3 regions of the Priestia sp. D51 genome follow, and region 1 is predicted to be linked to each of the others. Evidence: riboswitches for the same ligand, from Rfam matches in the RefSeq annotation. Region 1 holds a riboswitch; each other region holds the start of a gene.
The links. A riboswitch is a leader RNA that binds a small molecule or an ion and turns the genes downstream of it on or off. The one in region 1 is predicted to bind lysine.
Positions count from the first base shown of each region.

Region 1 (6,756 bases):
TCGCAAACAATCTACTTCCTTTCATCATATAGTAGTTATAGTTTGCGAACTTCTATTTGTTTTCATTCATTCTATTTGCTTAGGACTCAATAGCTCCTCTTACATCATAATCGCTAAGATCAATTTCCATTTCCATTTCAAGTGCTAATTTAGCCAGCTCTGAACCAAGATAAGGGCCCGACGTTAAGCCTGAAGCTCCGAGACCATTCGCTACTAGTATTCCTTCGTAAGCTGGAAGAGCCCCAATGACTGGCAAGAAGCCTGGAGTAAATGGTCGAAACCCTACCCTTGTTTCTAAGACTGTGCTTTCTGTTAAGCCAGGAGCAATTGATAAGGCCTTTGAAAAAATTTCATGAAGCCCCCCAGCCGTTACTCTCAAGTCATAACCCGTGTCGTTTTCATGTGTTGCTCCTATGACAATTTGACCTTGTTCAAACGAAAGAATATATTGGTCGCTTGGAGGCATTACAACGGGCCAGTCTTTTGTATCTAAATCAGGAAGATGCAAGTGGACAATTTGCGCTTTTTGAAAGCTTGCTAAAAATTTCACTCCAAGAGGCTCTAGTAATTGATTTGCCCACGCTCCTGCTGTCACGATTGTTGTACTTGCTAGAAGGGTTTGTCCATTTACGGCAACGCCCGTTACTTGATTATTTTCATAAAGTAGTTCTGCGTTTCCTTCTATTATTTTTGCACCGTTTTTCTTCGCTGCATTCACAAGTGCGTTTCGAAGAGCTCTTCCGTTAACGCGAGCGGCTCCACTAATATGAACTGAACTGTATTCTTCCGAAAGAGCCGGAAACAAAGCCTGTGTTTCTTTAGCGGATAAACGTGTAATCTCGCCTATTTCGGGGGCTTCTTCCCGACGCTTATATGCTCGTTCCTCCATTTTTTTAAGCTTTTGTTCATCAGTGTGTAAACTAATTGCTCCTACTCGCTTATATCCCGTATCCGTTTCTCCATCTTCTTCTAATTGCTGAATTAATGTTTGATAGTACTTGGCGCCGCCTTTTGCTAATCGGTACCATGCTTTATTTCGACGCTGCGAAAGCCACGGACAAACAATTCCTGCTGCTGCATCAGTAGCTTGACCAGCATCCTTGCGATCTATCAATGTCACATCTGCTCCTGCTTTTGCTAAATGATATGCCGTAGAAGCTCCAAGTACCCCAGCTCCAACTACGATGTATGTTTTCATACCAAAACACCCTTTTCTTTCTTCTAGTATTCTCATGCTATATGTATGCAATTTTAGCATAGCAAAAAAAGAAGTCACATACTAGGCGAAGCTATTTTAAGCTTATTTTTAAGCCTTGCTGACTTTGACATATAGCTCCTTTCGTCTCGTAAACAAAAGCGGTAGAAGTTCTTTTACCAAGATTATAACAGGGTGAAGAAAGCCGTAAATAGTGGTAATACGTCTTTAACGCTGTGGCTTACGGCTTTTCTATTATAGGTGCTGAATAAAAAAATGAAAGAATAAAACCACTATAATATGTAAATAAAAAGAAATAACCATTATTTTAAGGAGAGCGTATGCAATCTTCATTTGTATTATTTTTTATCATTCTTGGTTTACTATTTGGCAAGTGGCGAAGGTATCAAGAATACTACCCTACTTTGCTGTTTTGGGTCACGGGGAATTTGCTTTATGAAGTGCTGCTGTTTCATCACCGCGTATGGGTATTTCACCCTGTTGGTATTGATCATCTTTTTCTACCCGATCACCTAATGGTTTCTCTTGGAATAACCTTAATTATTTATCCGTTTGTTATACCGGTTTTTTTAGGAAGGCTGCCGCTGCATGTAAGCGGCCGGCTGTGGTGGATTCTTTTGTGGGCGCTTTTATTTACTGTGATTGAGTTCATTGCTTATGTTAATCACAGTATCACTCATCATTATGGATGGTCGCTGCTATGTTCTTTTCTCTTCAATATTGTCACGTTCTCACTTTTAGTCATTCATCAGAAGACAGCGCTGGCTGCTTGGATTCTATCTGGAAGCTTCATAGCTTTTTTATTTATCTTCTTTGATATTCCTATGCCTTAACTTTTCATTGACTAGACGGAGGAAAAGGAAATATAATAGGAGTTACATTTAAATATAATTTTCCTCTCTGAGAATAGAGGTGCATGAAATCAAGAGTCACTTATTGGAGACTAATGGAGTCTGTGAAGATAAGTAAAAGGGATTTCGTGCCGAAGTATATAAACATCCATTGTGTTCATATACTGGTTCAGTATTGAATAAATGCTGAGCTGTCACAAACCACTTGGTTTGTGGAGAGCTATTGAAGAGATGTTGATGCCTAGAATGTAATAATACTTTATTATTATGAAACCAAGACGCGTGAACATCACTTCACGGGTCTTTTTTGTGTTTTTCTACTGACCATCAAAGTTATAGTTGAATGATTTAAATGGAGGGATACGGATTATGTACTTACATGGAACGAGTAAAATTAACAGCAGCAATCATTTAGAAATTGGGCAGTGCGATACGGTCGAACTGAAAAAACAATACGGCACTCCCCTATACATCTACGATCAAGAATTAATTGAGACGAAATGCAAGGCCTTCCATTCAGCCTTTCAAAGAAGCGGATTTTCATATCAAATCGCATATGCAGGGAAAGCGTTTCTTTGTATGGAAATGGCTAGCCTTTTAACGAAGCTTGATATGTCATTAGATGTGGTCTCAGGAGGCGAATTATTTACAGCTCTTGAAGCGGGATATCCAGCTGAACGCATTCATTTTCATGGAAATAACAAAACGATTGAAGAAATTGAAATGGCTCTTGATGCGAATATTGGCTGTTTTGTTGTGGATAACTTTACCGAACTTGAAGTTTTACATGCCTTAGCAGCTGAGCGCAAACAGAAAGCATCTATTCTTCTGCGTGTTACTCCAGGGATTGAAGCCCACACACATGAGTATATTATGACCGGACAGGAAGACTCCAAGTTTGGATTTGGTCTTTCCAATGACCAGGCTATGAAAGCGGTAAGTTCTGCATTAGAAAAGCCTTACTACGATCTTTTAGGCATTCATTGTCATATTGGTTCGCAAATTTTTGAAGTAGATGGTTTTTCTCGCGCCATTGATATTTTAACTGATTTCTTATTCAGTATTCGTGATAAAATGGAATTTGAAGTAAAAGTTTTAAACGTAGGTGGTGGTTTTGGTATTCGTTATACCGAAAGCGACTCTCCACTTCCAGTTGAGTATTATGTAGATGCACTGACAGAAAAGCTAAGCCGCACGTTAACTGAACAGAATTATACCCTTCCGGAAGTCTGGATTGAGCCTGGAAGAAGCATCGTAGGAGAAGCAGGTACAACGCTTTATACAATCGGCTCAACGAAGGAGATTCCAGGTGTACGCAAATACGTAGGAATTGATGGCGGTATGACCGATAATATCCGTCCTGCTCTTTACGATGCAAAACATGAAGCTGTCTTGGCTAATAGAGTGACGGATAAAAAAGATGAAACAGTATCAATTGCGGGGAAATGCTGTGAATCAGGAGATATGCTTATTTGGGATATCGATTTACCGCGCGTTAATCAAGGAGATTTACTAGCAGTATCCTCTACAGGTGCCTACAACTATTCAATGGCTAGCAATTACAACCGTATTCCGCGCCCTGCTGTTGTATTTGTGAAAAATGGAGAAGCTCGTCTTGCTGTAGAGCGAGAAACATACGAAGATTTGGTGCGTAAAGATGTAAAGCCAGTCGTTACTACGTATGCAATGAGCAAATGATAGCTGTTCTTGCGTAGTAAAGAAGCTATTGTTGTTTGGAGGAAATCTATATGGTTTTAAGTGTATTTAAAACGTACAGATCATCGCTTATTCTGCTTCTCGCTATTTTAATTGGCGGGATAGCAGGATATGCTATCGGGCCCGATGTGGCAGTCGTAAAGCCCTTTGGTGATTTGTTTCTTAATTTAATGTTCATGATTATCGTTCCCCTTGTCTTTTTTAGTGTGGCTTCGGCGATCGCAAACATGAACGAAATGAAACGTCTTGGTAAAATTATGCTAGGTATCGCCGTTGTGTTTGTCGCCACTGCTGCTGTTTCAGCCGTTCTAGGCTTTTTAGGCGCATCACTTTACAATCCGCTGCACAACGTAGATACTTCTGCCATTAAAGAATTAATGGGTGACAGTGAAAATACAGCTGAAAAAATGACGCTTTTAAATCAGCTTGTTAGTACATTTACTGTACCTGATTTTGTTCAGTTATTTTCGAAAGAGCATATTTTACAATTAATTGTCTTTGCCGTTATCTTCGGTATTGCTACCACGATGGCTGGTGAAAAAGGACAGCCTATGGCGAAATTTCTGACTTCGGGTCAAGAAGTATCGATGAAAGTCGTTAAAATTGTCATGTACTATGCTCCAATTGGTTTAGGGTGCTATTTTGCTACTGTAGTAGGAGAACTTGGACCAAAGATCTTGCAAGGGTATGCTAGAGCATTTATTCTTTATTTATTAATTGCAATCGTTTACTATTTTGGCTTCTTTACGCTATACGCATGGATTGCTGGCGGTAAAGCAGGAATTAAGCTGTTTTGGAAAAATGCAGCTGCTCCTTCTATCACTGCTATTGCTACCTGTTCTTCCGCGGCATCTATTCCAGTCAATTTAGACGCAACAAAGAAAATGGGTGTGCCGCTGGATATTGCTGAAACAGTGATTCCATTAGGAGCAAACACCCATAAAGATGGTTCTGTTATCGGTGGTATTCTAAAAATTGTTTTCTTATTCAGTTTGTTCGGCAAAGATATGACGTCTGCTACGAGTATTTTGAGCATATTAGGCGTAGCCTTTTTAGTTGGAGCCGTAATGGGAGCAATTCCTGGAGGCGGTATGATTGGCGAAATGTTAATCATTACAATTTACGGATTTTCGCCAGAAGTTCTGCCCATCATTGCGGTCATTTCCACAATTATTGACGCCCCTGCTACGCTCTTAAACAGTACGGGAAATACAGTAACAGCGATGCTTGTTACAAGGTTTACAGAAGGAAAAGACTGGATTAACAAAATTATCACCACCGATAAAGTTGCCTAGTAAAAAAGCAAAGGGAACAGTCTTAGTGACTCTCCCTTTGCTTTTTTAGTGTGCAGTAATATCGATAGCCGTGTATAAAGTTTGTAAATACGCACATTCTATAGGTATGTTTCATAACCGGACTGGAGGTGTCGTCTAATGAGTAACGCTGCAGGAGGTTCAAAGAAGAATCAACCGAATGATGCGAATCACGTAAGTGCAGAAACAAAAGCTCATCAAAAACGTCTCACTGAGCAAAACAAACAAGAGCATCAAGCTGAAGAGCGAAAATAAAATGACGTCAAAGAACGTTTGGCACAGGCCCTGCGTTCTTTGACTTCATTTTATTTTGAGAGAGCTTAATGACGACGCTCTTTATAGGTCTATCGTACAACCTCCTTTCAAACTTTTACATATTCTATTAATAGGTTTGTAAAAGGAGGAATGATATGGTGTTTTCTTGGATAGAGATTACAGCTGCAGCCTTTGGGCTTTCAGTTATTTTGATAAGTTTTGCATTTTTGCCCGAACGTACAGGCAAAAATCTTTATATTCCTCATCAGCTAGTAGCAAAATCTATGTTTCTCTATAAAAAGATTATTGGTTTTATAAATCAATTTCGACAGAAACTTTAGTTCATTTCCTTTCCTCGTTTTTATTCATTGGATAGCTCCCTTTTTTAATCAGCGCATTTACAGTAAATAATTTAATGGTTAAAATAAAGAGTATAAAAAGGATAAGCAGTTTGCAGAAATGGAGTTTCACATGGAAATCAGAGACTTAGAATACTTTATAGAGGTAGCGAATCATAAAAATTTTACAAAGGCAGCGCTGCAAGTTCATTTGTCACAAACGGCTTTAAGTAAAGCCGTCAAAAAAGTAGAAAATGAACTAGGATTTGAGCTTCTTGACCGTTCAACAAGAGAATTAAAGCTAACCGATGCAGGAGAAGTCGTGTATCATCAGGCAACTAAAGCGCTGTCGGTGTTAAAAGACATGCCTCACTTGTTGGGCGATTTAATGAACTTGCAAACAGGGCAAATCAAGATGGGAATCCCTCCGCTCATCGGGACCTTGTTTTTCCCGAAGATTGCAAAAGCATTTAATGAACAATACCCTAAAGTATCTCTAGAGCTTATTGAATTTGGAGCAAAAAAAATTGAAGCCCTTGTGGAAGAGGCTGGTGTAGATATGGGGATTGTTATGCTTCCTCTCACAAGCGGTCATGATGAGCATTTTCACGTATACCCGTTCGTTAAGGAGAGATTCCTTTTATACGCCCATAAAAACCATCCTTTAGCGAAACGTTCTTCCGTCTGGATGAAAGAATTGGAGCATGAAAAATTCATTATGTTCAGTGAAGAATTTACGCTGCACGACCGGTTAATTCAAGATGCTCTAAAATCAGGATTTGTGCCTTCTATCGCATATAAAAGTTCTCAATGGGATTTAATTATTGAATTAACAGCAGCAGAACTAGGTATTGCTATTTTACCCGAATCGCTTTATGCCAAAGTGAAAGATTCCAATATTATTACGGTACCTATTGCAGATCCTGAAATGATGTGGGAACTTGGAATTATTCTGTTAAAAGAACGCTACAGTTCATTCGCTGTAAGAGAGTTGATTAATTTTCTGACAGCAAAGCAAATAACAAATAAGTTGGACGCAAATTAAATAGAGGCTGGGAGATAACGAA
Region 1 is NZ_JBLTIR010000004.1:54,557-61,312, forward strand. It holds gene ACNHOZ_RS16995 (YckD family protein) at 1-6, opposite strand, end outside; gene ACNHOZ_RS17000 (NAD(P)/FAD-dependent oxidoreductase) at 80-1,198, opposite strand; gene ACNHOZ_RS17005 (CBO0543 family protein) at 1,537-2,049, shown strand; lysine riboswitch at 2,116-2,298, shown strand; gene lysA (diaminopimelate decarboxylase) at 2,437-3,765, shown strand; gene ACNHOZ_RS17015 (dicarboxylate/amino acid:cation symporter) at 3,816-5,078, shown strand; gene ACNHOZ_RS17020 (hypothetical protein) at 5,217-5,351, shown strand; gene ACNHOZ_RS17025 (hypothetical protein) at 5,507-5,692, shown strand; gene ACNHOZ_RS17030 (LysR family transcriptional regulator) at 5,823-6,734, shown strand.

Region 2 (6,756 bases), on a different contig from region 1:
ACCGGATCAGCCCGGCTGTTACTTGATGAAAGATAAATATGGAACGGTCATTTACGTAGGAAAAGCAAAAGTATTAAAAAATCGAGTACGTTCCTACTTTACCGGATCTCATGACGGAAAGACGCTTCGACTTGTAAACGACATTGTTGACTTTGAATATATCGTCACATCTTCTAATTTAGAAGCGCTTATTTTAGAAATGAATTTAATTAAAAAGCATGACCCAAAATACAATATTATGCTTAAAGATGATAAGGGCTATCCGTTTATTAAGATTACAGCTGAAAAACAGCCCCGACTTGTTATTACAAGAAAAATAAAAAAAGATAAAGGGAAATACTTCGGTCCTTATCCTAATGTTCAAGCAGCAAATGAAACAAAGCGGCTTCTTGATCGCATTTATCCGTTAAGAAAGTGCTCCACTATGCCAGATAGGCCTTGTTTGTATTACCATATCGGGCAATGTCTAGCTCCTTGCGTAAAAGAGGTAAAAGAAGAGCAAAACAAACAAATTATTGAAAATATCACGCGGTTTTTAAATGGTGGATATGAGCATGTCAAAACAGAGTTAACTGAAAAAATGTTAAAAGCTTCAGAACAACTTGACTTTGAACGGGCTAAAGAATACCGAGATCAAATTGCTCATATCGAAGCGACAATGGAAAAGCAAAAAGTAACGTTTAATGATTTTGTTAATCGAGATGTGTTTGGCTATTCTTACGATAAAGGCTGGATGTGTGTTCAAGTTTTCTTTATTCGCCAAGGGAAATTAATTGAGCGAGAAGTTTCTATGTTTCCTTTTTATAAAGAGCCAGAAGAAGATTTCTTAACTTTTATCGGTCAGTTTTATGCCAAAAATATTAAGCCAAAAGAAGTGATGGTTCCAGCAACGATTGATGCAGAGTTAGCTGAGAAGTTAGTAGAAGTAGAGGTTCAGCATCCAAAGCGAGGCAAAAAGAAAGAATTAGTAGAACTTGCGTGTAAAAATGCAAAGATTGCGCTCGGTGAAAAATTCTATTTAATTGAACGAGATGAAGAGCGTACAGTTGGCGCAGTTGAACGGTTAGGAGAGGAGCTTGGAATTGCCGCTCCTTATCGGATTGAAGCATTTGATAACTCAAATATTCAAGGAACAGACCCAGTTTCTGCGATGATTGTTTTTGTTGATGGGAAACCGGAAAAGAAAGAATATCGCAAATATAAAATTAAGACGGTAAAGGGACCAGATGATTACAGTTCCATGAGGGAAGTCGTTCGCAGACGGTATTCCAGAGCGTTAAAAGAAGGTCTTCCGCTTCCGGATTTAATTGTTGTAGATGGAGGCAAAGGACATTTAGCTGCAGTACAGGACGTTCTCGAAAATGAATTGGGACTTTTAGTGCCTACAGCAGGTCTTGTCAAAGATGATAAGCACAGAACCTCCAATCTGATGATTGGTGAGCCTCCTCAAATCATACCGCTTGAACGCAATAGTCAAGAATTTTATTTGCTTCAGCGAATTCAAGATGAAGTTCACCGCTTTGCGATTACCTTCCACCGTCAAGTGCGCTCTAAGTCCGCTTTTCAGTCAGTTCTGGACGACATTCCGGGAGTGGGAGAAAAGCGTAAAAAAGCTTTGTTAAAGCATTTTGGTTCGGTGAAAAAATTGAAAGAAGCAACGATTGAAGATATTCGAAATTCAGGTGTTCCTCAGAACATTGCTGAAAAAATTTATGAAACATTACAAAAATAGTCTTGAAATAATAGAAAATATTTGATAAGCTATTAACTAATTTCATACGACACTTCATCAAATGAAGTGAAGATAGAGGTGCAAATTTAATCAGTACGCATCAGGAAGGGTATGAGCCCTTATGAACGATGCGGAAAGGGAAATTTGCCGAAGTGAACATTACCTCATAGTAATGATTGCTGGTTCTGCGTTGAATAAACGTAGGATTGTCAAGATGTAGATTCTTGGAGAGCTATCTCACGGCAGTGGACGGTTATGTTTTATAATTTTCGTTCGTTAAGCAATGAGAGCTCATCTCATTGCTTTTTTTATTGTCTGAGTAAAAAAATTTAGCTTCTCATCATCCTGCATATGCAAATTTATTGAAAAGGAATGAACAAAATTATGGCATTAATCGTTCAAAAATTTGGTGGAACATCTGTTGGTTCTGTTGAACGTATTCAACATGTAGCAAACCGTGTTATTCAAGAAGCAGAGCGCGGTAACCAAGTAGTAGTTGTTGTATCGGCAATGGGCAAAACCACAGATGCACTGGTGAAATTAGCAAGTGATATTACGGACAGTCCAAGTAAACGCGAAATGGATATGCTTCTTACAACTGGAGAACAAGTAACGATTTCCCTGTTAACAATGGCTCTTCAATTCAAAGGTCATGAAGCCACTTCGCTAACAGGTTGGCAAGCTGGTATCCAGACGGAAGCAGTTCACAGCAATGCACGAATCCAGCACATTGACACGACTCGTATTCAAAGCCAATTAGATAGAGGTCGAATCGTAGTAGTAGCTGGATTCCAAGGCTGTTCAGAAGATGGAAGCATTACAACATTAGGTCGAGGCGGCTCTGACACGACGGCAGTAGCTCTTGCCGCGGCACTAAAAGCTGCAAAATGTGATATTTATACAGACGTAACAGGAGTGTTTACGACGGATCCGCGCTACGTAGAAGATGCTCGTAAACTTCATTCTATTTCATATGACGAAATGTTAGAATTAGCCAATTTAGGAGCAGGGGTGCTGCATCCGCGCGCTGTTGAGTTTGCAAAAAATTATCAGGTACCGCTAGAAGTGCGTTCAAGCTTAGAAAACGAGAATGGAACGATTGTTGAGGAGGAAGTTTCAATGGAACAAAACTTAGTCGTAAGAGGAATTGCGTTTGAAGATAATATTTCACGGGTGACAATTGAAGGGTTAAACAACGAGTTACAAACTCTTTCTACTATTTTTACAGCATTAGCAAAAGAACAGTTAAATGTGGATATTATTATTCAAAACGTAACGGCTAATAATCGCCTCTCTATCTCATTTTCTATTAAAACTGTAGATGTAGAAGCTGCTCTTGCCGTCTTAAAAGAGTATAAATCTACCTTGGGGTATACGCGTATTGAACATGAAAGCAGTCTGGCTAAAGTATCGATTGTGGGATCTGGCATGATATCTAATCCAGGTGTTGCAGCCGAAATGTTTGAAGTGCTGGCAGGAGAGAAAATTGAAGTGAAGATGGTCAGCACGTCTGAAATTAAAGTATCTACAGTTGTACCGCATGCTGATATGGTAAAAGCTGTTGAGACGCTTCACGTAGCATTTGAATTAGAAGAGCAGCAGGCAGTGCAAGTATAAAGAAAAGAAAAAAGACGTGGTATCTCCACGTCTTTTATATATACGTATTTCTTACTTTTTATAACGCTCCGCACGGGTTTCGGTAGGTAAGATATCTTTTCGGTCCCACTGCACGGAAATCAGCACTTTTCCGTTCTTTTCTTTAGGTGTTAAGTAGGCTTCTGTTAGGCAGTTGTTTTGACGCTGAATCTGTTCAGCCACAAACCCTGACTCAAGATGAAATGAACAAGTTTCCTGCTGAAATCTTTTGCTGACCACATCACCTGATAACTCAAGCTCTAGTGAATATTTATCTTTTTTGGCAAGCGTCAGTGTTCCCCAGGAAGCTGCTTTAAAAAATGCGACGATTTCATCCATTGTATTTAATGGATATTTACGCGCAAGGTGTTTTCCTGCCCAGTATGAGATGGTATTCGTTTCGTCTCCAAGAAGCTCTGGAATTAACACGTCACGCAAAAGGCTGTATCCGAAATATGGAACGTGATCAAGAGCTCTCTCTGTTTCAGCTGCGGCATTAGGTTCTAATGTTTCCATCGTCTCTTCAAGTTCTTGCTGTGATTCTGTTTGTAAATTGCTCATGCTTTCCCCTCTTTCTTTACTACTATTATATACAAATCTAAAAAACCTCTCACGCATTTTTTTAATAAAATGTAAGAGGATCTTTATTATGGTAAAAAGAGTTAGATGTAAAGATGAAAAATCCATAAAATTACTTTTAAAAGGGTACTTTTACCTGTGTAAATGTTTTGTGAACTTGTTTACAATAAAAGTATAAAGTAAACGCTTACTTAACTGTGGCAAGCGATATTATAATAGAAAGAAAAAATCTTTAACACCAATGCAGTAAGCGTTAACAAATATAAAATTTTATAAATTTATATTTTATAGAAGATTTAAACATCTTGCCTTGACGCTCTTAATCGATGGGAGTAAAATTAACCTGTCACATACTTTATTAGGAAATGCAAAGGTTTTCATTTCCTGTATTCACGATTAATCTATTTGTCTAGTGGGAGTAAGAAAGTTCTTCACAAACTATGTTCATTTAACTAAGGGGGGTCTACGCAGATGGCGGCAAACAGAGAGTTTCAATATCGGAGAATCCATTCACTACTTGGAGTAATACCAATCGGGATTTTCTTAACACAGCATTTAGTTGTGAATCATTTCGCGACAAAGGGAGAAGAATCATTTAATCAAGCAGCTCACTTCATGGAGAGCTTACCTTTCCGCTATGCTCTAGAAATTTTCATTATTTTCTTACCAATCGTTTTTCACGCAATATACGGTCTTTACATCGCATTTACTGCTAAAACAAACGTTAACAACTATGGATTTTTTCGTAACTGGATGTTTATCCTTCAGCGTGTTTCAGGTGTAATCACACTTATCTTCATCACATGGCACGTATGGGAAACCAGAATACAAGCTGCGCTTGGAAAAGAAGTAGATTTTCAAATGATGGAACGAATTTTAAGCAACCCAGCAATGTTTGCATTCTACATAGTTGGTGTTGTATCTACGATCTTCCACTTTGCAAACGGTCTATGGTCATTTGGAGTTAGCTGGGGGTTAACTGTAACACCACGTTCTCAAAGAATTTCAACTTATGTGACATTAGCAATCTTCTTAGCACTTACATTTGTAGGTGTTCGTACATTATTCGCATTTGCATAAAATTAAGGTTTTGAAGGAGTGGGGTTCCGATGAGTAACGGAAAAATCATCGTAGTCGGTGGCGGTTTAGCTGGCTTGATGGCAACAATAAAAATTGCTGAGTCTGGCAAGCAAGTAGATTTATTTTCACTAGTTCCGGTAAAAAGATCTCACTCAGTTTGCGCGCAAGGTGGAATCAACGGAGCCGTAAATACGAAAGGTGAAGGAGATTCACCATGGGAACACTTTGATGACACAGTGTATGGCGGAGACTTTTTAGCCAACCAGCCACCTGTAAAAGCAATGTGTGAAGCAGCTCCTGGTATTATTCACTTACTTGACCGTATGGGTGTTATGTTTAACCGTACTCCTGAGGGTTTGTTAGACTTCAGACGATTTGGCGGAACGCAGCATCACCGTACGGCTTTTGCTGGAGCAACAACGGGTCAACAGTTATTGTACGCATTAGATGAGCAGGTTCGTCGCTATGAAGTTGCCGGACTTGTGACAAAGTACGAAGGATGGGAATTCTTAGGTGCTGTTCTTGATGATGAGCGCAGCTGTCGCGGAATTTCTGCACAGAATTTAAAATCAATGGAAATTAAAACGTTCCCAGCTGATGCGGTTATTATGGCTACAGGTGGACCTGGTATTGTCTTTGGAAAATCGACGAACTCAGTTATTAATACAGGTTCAGCGGCATCTATCGTGTATCAGCAAGGTGCATACTATTCAAACGGAGAGTTTATTCAAATTCATCCAACTGCTATCCCGGGAGATGATAAGCTTCGTCTTATGAGTGAATCTGCTCGTGGAGAAGGCGGGCGCGTTTGGACATATAAAGACGGTAAACCTTGGTATTTCTTAGAGGAAAAATATCCGGCATACGGTAACTTAGTACCTCGTGATATTGCAACTCGTGAAATTTTTGACGTCTGCGTAGCGCAGAAGTTAGGAATTAACGGAGAGAACATGGTTTATCTGGACCTTTCACATAAAGATCCAAAAGAGCTAGACATTAAACTTGGAGGTATCATCGAAATCTATGAAAAATTCATGGGCGATGATCCGCGCAAAGTACCAATGAAGATTTTCCCAGCCGTACACTATTCAATGGGCGGTTTATGGGTGGATTACGATCAAATGACAAATATCCCTGGCTTGTTCGCAGCTGGTGAGTGTGATTATTCGCAGCACGGAGCGAACCGTTTAGGAGCAAACTCATTATTGTCAGCTATTTATGGCGGTATGGTTGCTGGTCCTAAAGCCGTTGAATACATCAATGGTTTAGAAAAGAGCGCAGATGCTATTTCTTCAAGCGTATATGATCGTCATGTGAAAGAAGAAGAAGAGAAATGGAACAATATCATGAATCTTCAAGGTACAGAAAATGCATACGTTCTTCATAAAGAGCTAGGGGAATGGATGACTGACAACGTGACAGTCGTACGATACAATGACAAACTGTTAAAAACAGATGAAAAGATTCAAGAATTAATTGAACGCTATGATCGTATTAACATTAATGACACGGCTAAATGGAGTAATCAAGCGGCAACATTTACTCGTCAGCTTCAAAACATGCTCCAGCTTTCACGTGTTGTAACGCTTGGAGCTTACAACCGTAACGAAAGTCGCGGTGCTCATTATAAGCCGGATTTCCCAGATCGTAACGATGAAGAATTCTTAAAAACAACAATGGCATCTTTCGTTGATAAGAAAACGGCTCCTTCTTTCCATTATGAAGAGGTA
Region 2 is NZ_JBLTIR010000001.1:179,594-186,349, forward strand. It holds gene uvrC (excinuclease ABC subunit UvrC) at 1-1,732, shown strand, start outside; lysine riboswitch at 1,798-1,975, shown strand; gene ACNHOZ_RS00975 (aspartate kinase) at 2,117-3,349, shown strand; gene ACNHOZ_RS00980 (YslB family protein) at 3,401-3,928, opposite strand; gene ACNHOZ_RS00985 (succinate dehydrogenase cytochrome b558 subunit) at 4,418-5,026, shown strand; gene sdhA (succinate dehydrogenase flavoprotein subunit) at 5,056-6,756, shown strand, end outside.
Region 2: it holds a riboswitch for lysine, as region 1 does, so the genes downstream of both, ACNHOZ_RS00975 (aspartate kinase) here and lysA (diaminopimelate decarboxylase) in region 1, are expected to answer to the same signal.

Region 3 (6,756 bases), on a different contig from region 1:
CCTGTTTGGCTAGTGCTTGTCCTAAAGCTTTAGCAATATCCTGCTCGCATAAAACAACGAGGCACTTAGCTCCTTTAAAACAAGCACCAAATTCAGCGCTTATTACTTTTGCTAATTCTTGCAGCATTCTATAGCTGCAGTAAGGGAAATGAGATAAAGCAATAGCAACGGGAGGATCTTCTGCGCTGAAAACAGTTGAAGCCTGCATACATGCCGTTCGAGCTCTTTCTTGAAACAGCTGCGGATTCCACTCCTCCTCTTGCTGTACGGGTATCTCTATAATCGGAATATTTTTTAGCGGCAGCCGCTTTGATTCAATGTATACGGTTGATCCACTAACTTCTGTATTTTGCATACCAGCTCCAATGACAGTGGCTCGCGTTGTTTCAGCGGCTTGAGATACCTGTATGGCTTGAAACTGATAAGCTAGCAGCGGACCAATGTCTCCGTGTATGGCCACTTCCTTCACTGTTTTTGGTTTCTCCTTCTCTATCATGGCTCCTACTCCTCCCGAGACCATGATTGTCTCTGGCCGAGTAGAAGATCTTGTATGAGGGGAAACGAGCAGCAAAGAGGTTTGCTTCAGTGCGCTCACATAATCCACGGTTTCTTTAGCTAGCAATTTGCAAATAGACGAGAGTTTTTCAAATGTTGCTTTTTCGCCTTCTTGAAGCATCAGAGAATTATTTTTTAAAAATTCAGTTAAATAAGACGAAACGTAGGTAACAATACCATCTTCGTTTAGCCGAATTAATCTTCCGCCTACATGCAGGGTAAACGTTTCAATCACTTTTCCATTTTGACATAAGGCGATGTTAGCAGTGCCTCCACCTACATCAATGTTGGCAATCACTTTATTGGTTTCAGCAGAATGTTCGATTGCTCCCGAACCTTTTGCCGCTAACATTCCTTCTAAGTCAGCACCAGCTGTTGCAACAACAAAATTCCCAGCGTGTTCAGCTAGATAGTGAACGATACTCTCTGCATTTTGCTTCCGAGCCGTTTCTCCTGTGATGATCACAGCACCCGCCTCCACCTGATCTAAGGAGATCCCTGCTTTTTTGTACTCTTTTTCTAGTAATAGCGTTAACCTCCGAACATCGATTTCAACCTCGTTTACCATAGGTGTTGTATAGATGGAACTTGCATACGTTACGCGACGATCAATAATTTGACAGCCTGGCAGCGTAAACTGATTTTGTTGATTTGCTATTAACAGTTTGCTTACAATCAGTTTTGTTGTGCTTGTTCCAATATCTAAACCTATGCTCGTGATCCATTTCTGTAGCATACGATCAATCCTTTATCTCGTTTGAATATGTTGACTATCATAAAACAGTTTTTTGAATATTTCACTAACTATGTTATCAAACCTGACACACTTTTGTGTAAACAAAGGTGACAAATAAGAAAAAAGACTAAATCTTGGCAGATTTAGTCTTTTTTCTTATGATGAGTGTGATTTAGTTACAATCATTCTTGATGCCGATGGAATTAACAATGAAAGAATGACTAAGCAGGCTATTAGTGATCCTACCATTGAAATCCCGTTCATTGAAAAAGAATACCATAGAGCGGACATGCCCTTTGGCGCATATGACCCCCAGAAAATAATACCAGCAATAAAGTGCCAGAAATAACGTGCGAAGCTGCCGATAATAAGAGATAAAACAATTAAAACAAAAGCTTTTGATCTGTTATTGGTAGCTAAATTTGTTTTAATAGATTGTGAAAAAATACCTCCAAAACCTATAAAAGCAAAAGCTACAATATATTCAATAAATGTTTGTAGCGCTGTTAAAATATAAGCTGTTCCTGTCGCTAACTGCAAAAGCCCCCATAATAGACCGGATAGAGCCCCGCCTTTTACTCCCCAGCGAAAGCACATAATAAAAATGGGCACCATGGAGAACGAAATGCTCACAGCCGTCGCAATTTTAATTGAAGGCAAAAGGTCAAGTAGAAGTGCCAATGCTGCAAAAATAGCTATTTCAATTTTAGCCTGTAAAGGTAATGCTTTATTCACGTTTCTCACTCCTGTTTTTGAATCATTCATATCAAACGGTTTACACAGGAGTAAGCAAATATATGCTACTATTCCCACATTCCTACGCTAGCGTTAACTAACAGGTTCGAAGGGTCTGAACATTTCGTTCACTCTCAGCACGGCGGCTCCCCCTGTGGTACGTTTGGATATTTATGTAGTATAAAGACAATGTTTATTATACCATACGTAACAAAATAGATTCGAGAGATTTCAAAGATGTTTCTATTTTCTGAATCTATTTTTTATAATGACAATCGTTTTAGTATTTGTTATACTTCTTTTATGTCAATTGAATATAAAAAACCCTCATCCTAATCGATGAGGTAGAGGTCGCAGTTTTTAATAGTAAAGTAACGGAAATGCAGAGAACATTGAGGATGTTGCTTGAAAGGAAAAATTGCCGAAGTTTAAATCACTTCTCGGTTGATTTAAGCTGGGGCTGTCTCCCAACAGGAACAGAACTGTCACATCATGCGAGTGATGTGAAGAGCTATCTTCACGGAAGGTTGACGCGGTTTTCAGATTTAAAAGCGCGCACATATACTGCGGGCTTTTTTTATGTTATCCCGTCTCTTTCCGTACATTCGAAAGGAGTATTTATCTATGCAAGAGCAGCAAGAATTAAAACGTGGGTTGAAATCTCGCCACTTAACGATGATTTCATTAGGAGGAGCCATCGGAACCGGCTTATTCCTAGCAAGTGGTGGAGCAATTCACACAGCAGGACCTGGGGGAGCGCTTTTAGCTTACGCTATTATTGGCGTAATGGTTTACTTTTTGATGACCAGTCTAGCAGAGCTCGCAGCTTATATGCCTGAAGCTGGTTCATTTAGTACGTATGCGTCTCGTTTTGTAGATCCATCCTTTGGTTTCGCTCTCGGCTGGAACTACTGGTATAACTGGGCTATTACGATTGCAGCTGAATTATCTGCTGGAGCCCTTATTATGAAATTTTGGTTCCCGAACTCTTCTTCTATTTTATGGAGTGCCCTGTTTTTATTAATTATGTTTGGGCTTAACTACCTTTCTGTAAAAGGATTTGGTGAATCTGAATTTTGGTTTTCGTTAATTAAAGTAGTAACGGTTATTATCTTTTTAGTTATTGGTATTATGATGATTTTTGGTATCTTTAACAATGAAGCACCAGGTTTTAAAAACTTCACGCTTGGTGATGGACCGATTCACGGTGGATTCTTCACTGTACTAGGTATCTTTATGGCAGCTGGTTTTTCATTCCAAGGAACAGAGTTACTTGGAGTCGCAGCTGGAGAAAGTGAAGATCCGGAAAAAACGGTTCCTCGCGCAGTTAAACAAGTCTTCTGGCGCATCTTGTTATTTTATATTTTAGCTATTTTTGTTATTGGAATGCTTATTCCATACACAGCGAATTCATTAGCAAGTGATGACGTGCGAGTAAGTCCGTTTACTTTAATATTCGAACGAGCAGGTCTGGCGTTTGCAGCATCAGCGATTAATGCCGTTATTTTAACAGCTGTTTTATCTGCTGGTAACTCAGGCATGTATGCTTCTACGCGTATGCTGTGGAACTTAGCCAAAGATGGAAAAGCACCAAGGTTCTTAGCAAAAGTGAATAAACGAGGCGTTCCAGTTAATGCCTTAATCGCAACGGCACTTGTCGGTACACTTGCATTTGGTGCTTCATTTTTTGGAGACGGTGCGGTATATACGTGGTTACTTAACGCTTCTGGTATGTCTGGTTTTATTGCTTGGTTAGGAATTGCGATCAGCCACTATCGTTTTAGAAGAGCATTTGTTGCTCAAGGTCATGATTTGAGTGAACTTCCATATCATGCAAAACTTTTCCCATTTGGCCCTATCTTTGCCTTTATTTTATGTGCCGTTGTTATTTTAGGCCAAAACTATTCGGCGTTTATGGGTGACTCGATTGACTGGTACGGTGTACTTGTTTCTTATATCGGACTGCCTTTATTCTTAATTGTTTGGCTAGGATACAAATGGACGAAAAAGTCGAAGCTTATCCCGTTAAAAGAATGTCAAGTAACAGTGAAAAAATACGAATAAAAAAAGCTCTCTATTCTTTTGAATAGAGAGCTTTTTTTATATGAGCTGATCGGCAAAATGAAGAGATATATAAGCGGGTTGGTTTTTCATAACAAGCATATAACCTTTGAGGGGACGGTTATAGTAATCAGCAGCTTCGATATAATAAATACGCTGAATTAACCTGCTTAAATGAGTTGCAAAAGATGGAAGTTGGTGATTAGGAATGGTTTGGATGTAGTCTATGATTTCTTGTTTAGTTTGAAGGCCTGAACGGGTACATTCTAACAGATGAAAAAGCGGATCTGCTGCTATAGTAGATAGTTCAGAATTGTGTTTGATTCTATTCAGCTGGATATGCAGTTCTTTTTGGGACCATCTTTTCGGCACAGCTCTTAGATGTTGATATTGAAAATGTGTACTCATGATAGCTAACACCTTTCGTATTAAAATAATAAAACAACTTATTATTTTAATAACCTTTACACATGAAACTAAAACGTTACAATGTGTAAAGGCGTCATACATCTTATAAAATAAGCTGATAAAAAAGTACATCTTGCCACTGATCAAATTTCCAGCCCACTTCTTTAAACTCTCCGCAAAATGTAAAATTAAATTGCTCATGCATTTTGATACTGATATCATTTCCTTTTGTAATTCCTGAAATGACAACGTGATGGTCGAGCTCTTTAGCTAATTCCAAAATGCGCTTCATAAGCTGTTTCCCAATACCATGCCCTTGTTGATTTTTATCAATATAAATCGATAGCTCTACTGTTTGAATGTACGCTTCTTTATCTCGATACGAGGAAAGCGAAGCATAGCCCGCTACTACTCCATCTTTTTCCGCGACAATAAGTGGAAAAAGTTCATTGCTAATATGACTATTAAACCAGCCCCTTCTTTGTTCTACTGTTACAGGCGTTAAGTCAAAAGTAGCAGCACTTGTTTGAACGGACTGATTATAAATTTCAACAAGCATAGGTAAATCTTCTTCTTTAGCATAACGAATGATCATATGTACAAACTCCTTATAGTATAGAATTATCTTTATTTTACTTCTTTTAAGAAACATAATCTACATAAAAAACCGATGTGCGCATGCACATCGGTTATTGGTTTTGGGCATATTGAAAGGTTTGAAGGACTTGAAGAGTCTCTTTTGTAGAAACGACCGTTGCAAACTCTCCGTGCAAGGAAGACAGTGCGAATGTATGTACATCTTCTGCAAGAAGTCTGGTTTTTCCATCGTAGGACATACAATCAAAACAGGCCGTTGCATCGTTCGCAACATACGTCCTATACCCTAGATTTCCAGCCATGCGCGCAGTCGTAGAGACGCAGTGATTAGTAGTTAGTCCTATTAAGATAAGCGTATCATAGCCATTTGCTTTTAAATAGCTATCTAGCTCTGTTCCAATGAAACAGCTGTTCACGTGCTTGCGAATTAAGTATTCGTCTTCTTGTGGACCAAATCCTTCTTTGAATTGAAACCCCTTTGAACTTGGATGTAAAGGAGAGTCTGGATTTTCTGATGCATGCTGCACGTGAATGACAGGATAGTCTTGGCGCCTCCATGCTTGCAGTAGCGTCAGCATATTCTTTTCTGCATCTAAATTGTTTCTTTCTCCCCACTGGGGTGAATAAAACCCTTCTTGTACATCGATAAGTAGCAACACTGGCCGGGAACGTAGCATAAGCATCATCTTCTTTCGTCTTTATTTTAAAATGGAAATAACGTATGTGCATCCATCAGGACCGGCTTTTGAAGAATGAACCGTTTGTTTCGGTAAATGTATCCGATCTCCGGCCTGACATAGAACCGTATCACGTTCAACTGTAAAGTAAATAGATCCTTCAAGTATATGAAGAATTTCATCAGTTGGATGCGTATGAGACGGATGTGTTTGAAAAGCAATATCATGCTGTACTTCAACGTATCCAGTATACGCCGGAAGCAGCTCTTTAATTACTTCTTCAAACTTTCCGCCAACTCCTTTTTTAATAGAGGCTTTTTTTACGTCCATGCTGCTCACTCCTTTTTAATTTAAATGGACACTGTCCAGTAGTATTGTTATTATCATCGTGTAAAAAATATTGCTTCCACTCTCTGTTTTCCTGCTGTCCATACCAGCCTAACTCAGGGTGAGCTGATACGTCATCATATGTTTTTAACCGATCGCGGACGACTTTTTGTACATGCTTCCCTATTTTTGAATCTCCTGTCATACCTTCAAACACCCACCGCGGCTGAAATGTAATCATAAATCCTCTGCTCTTACGGCTTTTACGTAGAGAATGAGCAGGCGTATTACAGACGACAAAAATAGGTTCTCCGTGAAAACAAAATTCCCATAATGCATCTTTTGGGTCTTTCGGAATATCTTGCGGCCATTTCTTTTGATCAATTTGATGAATAAACGTCAGCGTATCCCAAAACATCGTTTCGTACTCTTCCATTGACCGTTCTTTATGTTCAGGCTTAAAGAATAACACAAAGGATGTATAGCGACCTATGGTCTTAAATGTATCTATGTATTCTCTAAGTGCCGCCGCTGCATGTTTAATATCTTGATAGTTATAAGGAGTCGTCACAAATGAAAAACGCAGTAAATCTTTTTTAAAGCCTTCCACCCCTAATATACAGGGAAATGGATTTTCTTCTGATAATATATCGCTTTGGA
Region 3 is NZ_JBLTIR010000002.1:48,239-54,994, forward strand. It holds gene ACNHOZ_RS06875 (ethanolamine ammonia-lyase reactivating factor EutA) at 1-1,291, opposite strand, end outside; gene thiT (energy-coupled thiamine transporter ThiT) at 1,448-2,056, opposite strand; TPP riboswitch at 2,089-2,189, opposite strand; lysine riboswitch at 2,364-2,548, shown strand; gene ACNHOZ_RS06885 (amino acid permease) at 2,651-4,090, shown strand; gene ACNHOZ_RS06890 (hypothetical protein) at 4,127-4,495, opposite strand; gene ACNHOZ_RS06895 (GNAT family N-acetyltransferase) at 4,599-5,090, opposite strand; gene ACNHOZ_RS06900 (cysteine hydrolase family protein) at 5,185-5,769, opposite strand; gene ACNHOZ_RS06905 (cupin domain-containing protein) at 5,791-6,099, opposite strand; gene ACNHOZ_RS06910 (YqcI/YcgG family protein) at 6,074-6,756, opposite strand, start outside.
Region 3: it holds a riboswitch for lysine, as region 1 does, so the genes downstream of both, ACNHOZ_RS06885 (amino acid permease) here and lysA (diaminopimelate decarboxylase) in region 1, are expected to answer to the same signal.